3 regions of the Bacillus pfraonensis genome follow, and region 1 is predicted to be linked to each of the others. Evidence: riboswitches for the same ligand, from Rfam matches in the RefSeq annotation. Region 1 holds a riboswitch; each other region holds the start of a gene.

Region 1 (3,171 bases):
GAGCAATTGCGCTTCTGTTTCTTGTTTTGTTGGCATTAAGTTCAAAATTGCAATTTTTAAAGCACGTATATCTTGTGTTTCAGCTCGTTCTTTTGTCATGACAAAAATATTCTCTTTTTGCAATACTTTACGAGCTGGTAAATCCTTATCAACAATGATCGGCATGTGCTTTGCCTCCAACTAATGCTTCCTCTAGGTCCGCAATAATATCAGAAACATCTTCTATACCGACTGATAGGCGAATTAAATCAGATGTAACACCTGCTAAACGCTGTTCTTCTTCATTTAACTGTCTATGCGTTGTACTAGAAGGATGAATCACACATGTTCTCGCATCTGCTACATGTGTTACAAGTGTTGCTAACTTCACATTTGCAATAAATTCTTTCGCAGATTCTAATCCTCCTTTAATTCCAAATGTTAAAACACCACTTGCACCTTTTGCTAAATACTTTTGTGCTAGTAGATAATTTTCGTTACTTTCTAATCCCGGATAATTCACCCATTCAATACGATCATGATTAGCAAGCCACTTCGCAACTGCAAGAGCATTTTCACTATGACGCTCCATTCGTAAATGCAATGTTTCTAAACCAATATTGCTAATATACGCATTGAATGGGCTCATACAGTTTCCATAGTCTCTTAATAGTTGAACACGAGCTTTCACAATATATGCTGCCTGCCCAAAGTTCTGCACATAACTTACACCGTGATAACTTGGATCTGGTTCGACAAGCTCTGGATATTTTCCATTTGTCCAATCAAAATTTCCACCATCAATAACAATCCCACCTAATGAACTTGCATGGCCATCAATATATTTTGTTGTAGAATGAACAATGATATTTGCCCCATGTTCAAACGCTTGGCACAAATATGGTGTCGCCAAAGTATTGTCCACGATAAAAGGTACTTCTAGTTCTTTTGCCGCTGCTGAAAACTCTTTAAAATTTAAAACATTCATCGCTGGATTTCCAAGCGATTCTGCATAAATTAGCTTTGTTTTGTCATTTGCAAGTGCCACAATCTCATCAGCAGCTAAATTTGGATTAAAGAATGTAACATCAATTCCTAATTTACGTAGACTTATCCCAAATAAGTTAAATGTTCCCCCATAAACGGTTGAAGAACAAAGTAAATGATCACCACTACTACAAATATTTAGAACAGCAAGCATAATGGCCGCTTGACCAGAGGCTGTCGCAACAGCTCCAACGCCGCCTTCTAAATCGGATAACTTTTGTTCAAATGCTGCTAGTGTCGGATTCCCAATACGCGTATAAATATAGCCTTCTGCCTCTAAATTAAAGAGTGCCGCTAAATCATCAGACGTATCGTATTTGTACGTCGTACTTTGATAGAGTGGTAAAACACGTGGTTCACCATTTTTTGGTGTATAACCACCCTGTACACAAATGGTTCCTTTTCCCCATGATTCTCCCATTTCTCTTTCTCCTTTCTTTTATAGAAAATAAAAAAACTGCTTCTTTCCCTAACAAGAAAGAAGCAGTTTGAAAACACGCTCTAAAGTCTCTTTCTTATCTCTCAGGGTTTATTACCTGCAGGATTTGGCACAATTCCGTGATACGGCTGTTGCCAAGGTTTCATAGGGCCTGTCCCTCCACCTTTTCTTGATAAGACTATGCAATTACCGTTGATTTTATAGCAATCATTTCCTAATGTCAATTATTTTTCTGAATGTTTACAAAAGATTTTATTAACTGTTTTATTGTTTATTCAGAAAATTAAAGTTATATTAAAATTATTATTATAATTGACCTTTCCCCCTAAAATATTCTACACGTTTACTTATACGTTTTTTCTTTTCATACTCTATCGTCATGAGTAAAGCGGCTATTATAAGCAAGCTATTACTAACAATCATCAAAGGAATAGATAAGTATATCATTGCATATAAACTTGGAAAAATTGCAGCGCACATAAAAAAAATTCGATGAAGAAACACTGCGATACAAACAAATAGTATAGATACCATAACCATAATAAAAATAGAAAACTGTTCTACATGAAAGGAAGTCCACCGATATTCTCGATAAAAATAAGTTATGACTTGTACGGCACATGCTAAAAAGCCTATCATGTGACCAACAACATGGAATTTATACCTATCTTGTTTTCTTCCAATTTTTATAGCTAAATTTATAAAGGTACCCATTACAGCCCCGATTACTGTGAACACCCCTATATACCATAAATTTCTACCAATCGAAATCTCAACGCCATAAACACCATAAAGCATAAGGGCTATACCCGTTCCAATCATTATAGTAGACAAAACAACATCATATTTTTTATACGGAAATTGCCTTTGCAAAATTAACGAAATAATTAATATACAGGTACATGCTGCTAAAGCAGTATAAATAAAAACACCCAAACCTCTCCCTCCCTCATGGTAAATTTTACTATAAAATCACAATAAGTCTTATATTCATTCATATGAAAAAAAACTCACGTACATAACGCGAGTTTTCACTATTCTACAATAACAGCTATACCTTAACCAATTCATTTCCCTCTATTCCTTTGGCTTATTGCACAAGACACTCTCCCAATTTCCTTAGAATCTTTAAAGGGATAACACCATGTTTTAATCTAAGAAGATCGTAATTATTGTAAAATTTGATAAAGCTCATTAAGACTTTGTATTTCATAAGTCGGAATAATTCCAATATGATTCGGCTTCTTAGCAGGATTAAACCAACATGTGTCTAATCCTGCTAACTGCCCACCTTTAATATCTGCACTTAATGAATCACCGATAATTAATCCTTTCTCCACAGAGAAATTAGAAATTCGTGCAAAAACATAATCGAAGTATTCCTTCATTGGCTTTTGATGACCAGTGTCTTCTGAAACAAAAATATCCTTAAAGAATGAATGTAATCCCGAATTACGCAGGCGTTTATCTTGCGTTTTGGAAACACCGTTTGTAACAATATATAAATCATATTCGCTTTGGAGATCTTGTATTAGTTCAAAGGCTCCTTGAATAAGCTGATTCCCTTCTTCTAAATAACTACGATAATTCTGTTCAAACAAAGGTCCATCAACTTCCTGACCGTACTCCTTAAATAAAATTGAAAATCGAGTATTTACTACCTCATCTCGGTCCATTTTTCCTTCCTCAAAGGATTTCCACAGACC
Region 2 (3,171 bases), on a different contig from region 1:
AGAAGGTTTGAAAATGCTATATGAGAATAATTTTTCAAATATAATTGCTCAAGCCATTGAAGCAACAAATAAAAAAGCTAGGGGGAATTAATATGACAGTAACAAGCTTACAAGATTGCACAACATTACATAACGGTGTAAAAATGCCTTGGTTTGGTTTAGGCGTTTTTAAAGTTGAAGATGGTACACAGGTAATTGATTCTGTAAAAACAGCTATTAAAAACGGATACCGCAGCATCGATACAGCTGCAGTGTATAAAAATGAAGATGGCGTTGGACAGGCAATTCGTGAATGTGGAGTTCCCCGTGAAGAATTATTCATCACATCAAAAGTATGGAACAGTGATCAAGGCTATGAATCAACATTACAAGCCTTCGAAACAACATTACAAAAATTAGGCTTGGAATACTTAGATCTATACTTAGTACACTGGCCTGTAAAAGGAAAATATACAGAGACATGGAAGGCATTAGAGAAACTTTATAAAGACGGCCGTGTTCGTGCTATCGGCGTTAGCAATTTCCAAATCCATCACTTACAAGATATTCTAGAAATCGCTGAAATTAAACCGATGATTAATCAAGTTGAATATCATCCACGCTTAACACAAGAAGAACTTCACTCTTTCTGTAGAGATCATACTATTCAACTAGAAGCTTGGTCACCATTAATGCAAGGTCAATTACTCGACCATCCAGTATTGCAAGAAATTTCTACAAAATATAACAAATCAACAGCACAAGTCATTTTACGCTGGGATTTACAAAATGAAGTTGTAACAATTCCTAAATCAATTAAAGAACACCGTATTATCGAAAATGCAAACATCTTTGATTTTGAATTGAGTGCAGATGATATGAAAGCAATTCAGTCATTAAATGAAAATCACCGCGTCGGTCCAGACCCTGACAATTTCGACTTTTAAAAAGAAGCGTCACTACAAATATTTGCAGTGACGCTTCTTTTAATTAAAAAACTGAAAATTTAAACTATATTTCATTTTATTGACAGTTCATTCACCTAGGTGTAATATTTTGAATAATCAAAGAAACAAAAAATTAATATAAATCATTATGTTTACTCATTGTATCAAGAGAGGTGGAGGGACTGGCCCTTTGAAACCTCGGCAACAGGTTCACTTTGAATACTGTGCCACTTCCTGCAAGCATTATGCTTGAAAGATAGAATGAGGGACTTCGTTTATATACAGGTACGTGCCTTGTAAACAAAACTCCCTCTTTCTCGATAAGAAAAGAGGGAGTTTTTCTTTCCCTCACAAATTGTTCATCAACTAATAACCAAACAATTTAGGGAGGAATTTTACATGAAAAAGAAATTTGTACCTGCTGTCGCATCTGTTTTAGGAGCAAGTCTTTTATTAACAGGTTGCGGTAGCTATAAAGACGAAGCAAGTGAAGCAAAAGCAAAGGATAAAGCCCCTGATAAACAAGTATTGAACTTGGCCACTGGTACAGAAATCCGTACAATGGATACTGCTCGCGCCACAGATACTGACTCTGGCCAAGTAATGAGAAACGTATTTGAAGGTTTATATAACCTCGGTGAAGGAAACAAGCCTGTTCCTGGTGTAGCAAAGTCTCATGCGGTTAATCCTGATAAAACAAAATATACGTTCCATTTACGAGATTCAAAATGGTCAAACGGTACTCCTGTGACAGCAAAAGATTTTGTCTTTGCTTGGCAACGTGCCGTTGATCCAGCGACTGCTTCTGAATACGCATTTCTATTCTTTGATATAAAAAATGCGAAAAAGATTAATAATAAAGAACTTCCGGCTGACCAGCTCGGTGTAAAAGCAATCGATGACCACACCTTTGAAGTTGAATTAGAGCGCCCTGTTCCCTACTTTATTAGTTTAACGGCATTTCCAACATTCTTACCAATTAATGAAGCATTCTTCAAATCACAAGGTGATAAATATGCTTTAGAAGATAACACGATTCTTTATAATGGTGCCTTTACATTAAGTGATTGGAAACATGAACAAAGCTTTAAGTTCAAGAAGAATACCAACTATTGGGATAAGGATAATGTGAAACTTGAAGAAATTAATTTTAATGTCGTCAAGGATCATTCAACAGCTGTTAATTTATATGAATCAAAACAAATTGATCGACTTACTTTAACATCTGATCTTGTTGATAAATATCGCAAAGATAGTAACTTTAAAGAACGACCAGATGTCGGGGTACAATTTGTACGTATGAACCAGAAAAATAAAACGTTACAAAATATAAATGTTCGTCAAGCAATCGATAAATCGATAGATAAGAAAGCATTTGTAAATGTGCTTTTAAATGATGGCTCTCTACCCTCCTATTCTCTAGTGCCAAAAAATTTCGCCAAAGGGCCAAATGGAAAAGACTTCCGTGAAGAGAATGGTAATTTAACAAAAGAAAACACAAAAGAAGCGCAACAGTTTTGGAAACAAGCAAAACAAGAATTAGGATCTGACAAAATTTCAATTGAATTATTAACAAGTGATGGCGATCTACCTAGAAAAACAGGTGAATATTTAAAAGAACAACTAGAGAAAAATTTAGAAGGATTAACAGTAAATGTTAAGCCTCAACCACGTAAACAACAAGTCACATTATTACTACAAGGAAATTATGAGATTGCTATTGACGGATGGAGCCCGGATTTTGCCGATCCAATTACATTCTTAGAGTTATTTACAACTGATAACTCATACAACTTAGATCACTATTCTAACAAAGAATTTGATAATCTAATCCAAAAAGTTAAAACCGACTTAGCTGGTGATGAAAAAGCACGTTGGGAAGCTTTAAAACAAGCAGAAAAAATCTTATTTAAAGATGCCGTTATCTCTCCTCTTTATCAAAATGGAACAACATACTTAGAGCGTTCTTATGTCAAAGGCGTAGTTGAAGTTGATTTTGCAGGGCCACTTAACTTCAAATGGGCGAAAGTTGAGAAGTAAACAGCCCGTGTAAAATGTCATTTTCATAAAAAGAAAAAGGAATCCTTCAACAGGACTCCTTTTTCTTTATGCTTCTTTTATTACATGTCTCTTTCTTTTTACTATTACTGATATCCCTACAGCAACTAGCGATACCATTTGAGTAATAATAATTATAAATAATAGAAAGATAACATTCTCTTTTAAGTTTCCGCCACCAAATACT
Region 3 (3,171 bases), on a different contig from region 1:
TTTTCTTGGGGAATGATAGGTTTTACAGCTGGTTTGCTACGAAATACATTTATTATGAGAAAGTTATGGGGAAGAGTCATCTATGGGTTCATAGCCGGTTTTGTTTTTGGCTGGATTATGAATTTGTGGGGGATACTTGGCTTTTTAGAAGGATTAACATGGAAAGACTTTATGGCATACTACGCTGCAAGTTTTTACTTTGATTTCGCTCATGCACTTTCAAATGTAATTTTTCTTGTTTTGTTTAGCTCATCATGGATCCGAATTCTTATGAGATTTAAAAAGAAATATGGGATTTTAGATGATAACGAGCTAGTATATCAAGGAAACAAAGCATAAGCATATATCATAAAGCATAAGAATATAACGTAGGATCGCGACTTACATATTCGTTTGCCTCTTTCATGCTTCTTACCATTGGTGAGAAGCATTTTTTTATAATGATACTTTGGTTTGGAAAATGTCAAAAAATTGTTTTAATATATTCAACTTTCGGATGGAACTTTTTATATAATAGGAAATGAGAAAGGTTTTCAAAGAGGAGATGTAATATTCATGAAGCTAGTTGTTCCAAAGCAGCATGGCGCATGGGGAATGCTGCTGATTCCATTTCTACTTAGTGTTCTACTTGGTAAACATACAGTTTACCATATTCCACTCTTTATCGCTTGGTTATTTATCTATTTAGCAACGTATCCATTTTTAATGTACATGAAGCAAACACGAAAAAAAGAATTTTTACATGCAGCAATTATTTATTTTGTTATTGCATGTGTTTTCGGGATTGTATCTTTACTATATGAATGGAGAATTCTTTTGTTCGCGGTTACGATGATTCCACTCTTTATCGTAAATATATACTTTGCCCGTCAAAAAAAGGAACGAGCATTAACAAATGATATTTGTGCCATACTTGTTTTTTGCATTGGTGGTTTGATTAGTTATTATTTTTCGATGAAGACAATTGATGGGACGGCATGGTGGATTGCGGCTGTTTCTTTCCTTTATTTCTTAGGTAGTACATTTTATGTGAAAACAATGATACGTGAAAAGAATAATCCTACTTATCGTTATGTTTCATGGGGATATCATATTTTCTTAATCATCGCTTCTTTCGTAGTAAATCCATGGCTGTCTCTTGTATTTATACCGAGCCTAGTTCGTGCAATCGTATTGTATGGTAAAAAAATATCTATATTAAAAGTTGGAGTTTTAGAAATCGTTAATTCTGTATATTTTTTAATTGTGACGGCAATACTGTTGTCGTATGCCATTTGAGATATTGCTCATCTCTTAAAGAGGTGGGCAATATTTATTTTTGTTCTAAAATATTAACCGTTTGATTACATTTTTGTAACGCATCTTCCACAGCTTGTAGGGATTGTTCGATTCGCTCCCGATTATCGCTCTTTTCGACTGTTTGTAATGCATGTTCTAAACAATTCTTTGCTTCTTGCAATGAATGGAATGAATCTTGAACGTATCCGCGGGCATTTTTATCCATCATAAATTCCTCCTTTTTTACATACAATTTTAGTATGGGCGTTAGGAAAGAAAATATAACTTATTGTATGTTGTTTGACAATTATAATAAAAATAGCTATAGTAAGATATAAAGTGAATATTTTCTTATCCAGAGAGGTGGAGGGACTGGCCCGATGAAACCCAGCAACCGCGATGCAGGTGCTAATTCCAGCAGAACATATTTGTTCTGGGAGATAAGACGAAGATATATACGTAACTTCTTCTTATCGAAGAGGTTTTTTTATTGTAAAAAAACCTCTTCCAAAAACAACAACATAAGAAGAAAGGGGTTGCAATTGTACTGTGACACTTGAAAAATACGTAAAGCTGCGTAATGCAGTATATGAATATATGATGGAACAAGATAAACCCATATCACTATTAGATATTCAAGAACATATCGTTTCGCATCATGAAGGAAAATTCACGAAAAAAATGTTACACCAATTTTATTTATCAAGGTTATTAGACGAATTGAAACTGGATGGGAAAATTACTTTAGCTAATGATGAATACCACTATGCTGAAAGAGGGGTATACTATAAGGCGAGAAAAGGGAGCTAAGCTCTCTTTTTTTATGTTATAATTTATCTAAAAATTCAAATTGTATGTAGAGTAAAAGACTGCAGAAGCAGCCTGATACAAGGGAATGGTGTTGAGTGTGTAGTGTCAAAAGTTGAATATGCCCTGAAAGAGGCATTTCATTCGGCTAGAAACGAAAAGAGACACCTCCGCCGAGTAGGTGTCAGTTGGTTTGTCAAATGGGCTTGCCACTTGACATGTATTAGAATATCATGCAAACCGTTGGGAGTCAAAAGGGAATATAAGGAAAGGTGTTGTTTGGAGATGAATATACTCATCATATATGCACATCCCAATCCATCTAGTTTCAATGCATCCATTTTAGAACATGTGCAAAAAGGACTTCAAGAGACGCATCATTCTGTTACATTGCTTGACCTTTATAAGGAACAATTTAATCCAGTGCTTATTTTTAATGAAGATAAGAGAAGACGGGATTTAGTATATGAAGAAGAAACTGAGAGATATAGAAATTTGGTCAAAGAAGCAGACTCTTTTATTTTTATTTATCCAACATGGTGGTGGGGCATGCCTGCTATTTTAAAAGGATTTATTGATCGCGTTTTTGTTGCTGGGTTTGCATATAAATATGAAGGGGTAATGCCGAAAGGATTGCTTATAGGGAAAACAGCGTGGGTTATTAATACTTTAGATTCACCGTTATGGTACGTGGCACTCTTATATCGCTCTGCTGATTGGGTGATTATGAAAAAGGGGATTTTACGATTTTGCGGTATACGTCAAATAAAACGTTCTGCTTTTCAGTCTGTAAAAACAAGTAAGGAAACAAAACGTGAAAAGTGGCTTTTAGAAATACAGGAAAAGGCTAAAAAATTATGGGTGAAGTAGAAAATATAATGAGATGTTGTAATCGGAATGATGATTTGTTTCGTACGTATATCGTTTGTTTACTTCAATTGAAACATCATAATGAAGCGTTTAAAAAGGTATGCGAAGAATTAAGAGCAGATTATTTAGTAAGGGGAATTTGTGAAAGAGAAGTTGATGGGATTATCCAGGAAAGTAAGGAGTATAAAATGTATGATATACCGAGAGTATTAAGAT

What was found. Region 1 has a riboswitch for S-adenosylmethionine ahead of KFD70_RS09310 (bifunctional O-acetylhomoserine aminocarboxypropyltransferase/cysteine synthase). Riboswitches for the same ligand answer to the same signal wherever they lie in the genome.
Region 2: another riboswitch for S-adenosylmethionine. It lies ahead of KFD70_RS18340 (peptide ABC transporter substrate-binding protein); the one in region 1 lies ahead of KFD70_RS09310 (bifunctional O-acetylhomoserine aminocarboxypropyltransferase/cysteine synthase).
Region 3: another riboswitch for S-adenosylmethionine. It lies ahead of KFD70_RS10530 (hypothetical protein); the one in region 1 lies ahead of KFD70_RS09310 (bifunctional O-acetylhomoserine aminocarboxypropyltransferase/cysteine synthase).

The regions. Positions count from the first base shown of each region.
Region 1 covers NZ_JAHCDO010000008.1:96,680-99,850, reverse strand. The annotation lists gene metA (homoserine O-acetyltransferase MetA) at 1-165, opposite strand, end outside; gene KFD70_RS09310 (bifunctional O-acetylhomoserine aminocarboxypropyltransferase/cysteine synthase) at 149-1,447, opposite strand; SAM riboswitch class I at 1,539-1,644, opposite strand; gene KFD70_RS09305 (hypothetical protein) at 1,772-2,401, opposite strand; gene KFD70_RS09300 (YjjG family noncanonical pyrimidine nucleotidase) at 2,635-3,171, opposite strand, start outside.
Region 2 covers NZ_JAHCDO010000018.1:65,866-69,036, forward strand. The annotation lists gene proC (pyrroline-5-carboxylate reductase) at 1-91, shown strand, start outside; gene KFD70_RS18335 (aldo/keto reductase) at 93-926, shown strand; SAM riboswitch class I at 1,085-1,189, shown strand; gene KFD70_RS18340 (peptide ABC transporter substrate-binding protein) at 1,326-2,966, shown strand; gene KFD70_RS18345 (YhgE/Pip domain-containing protein) at 3,033-3,171, opposite strand, start outside.
Region 3 covers NZ_JAHCDO010000009.1:123,602-126,772, forward strand. The annotation lists gene KFD70_RS10515 (ECF transporter S component) at 1-339, shown strand, start outside; gene KFD70_RS10520 (YwiC-like family protein) at 556-1,278, shown strand; gene KFD70_RS10525 (hypothetical protein) at 1,313-1,504, opposite strand; SAM riboswitch class I at 1,627-1,725, shown strand; gene KFD70_RS10530 (hypothetical protein) at 1,828-2,088, shown strand; gene KFD70_RS10535 (NAD(P)H-dependent oxidoreductase) at 2,371-2,955, shown strand; gene KFD70_RS10540 (group-specific protein) at 2,943-3,171, shown strand, end outside.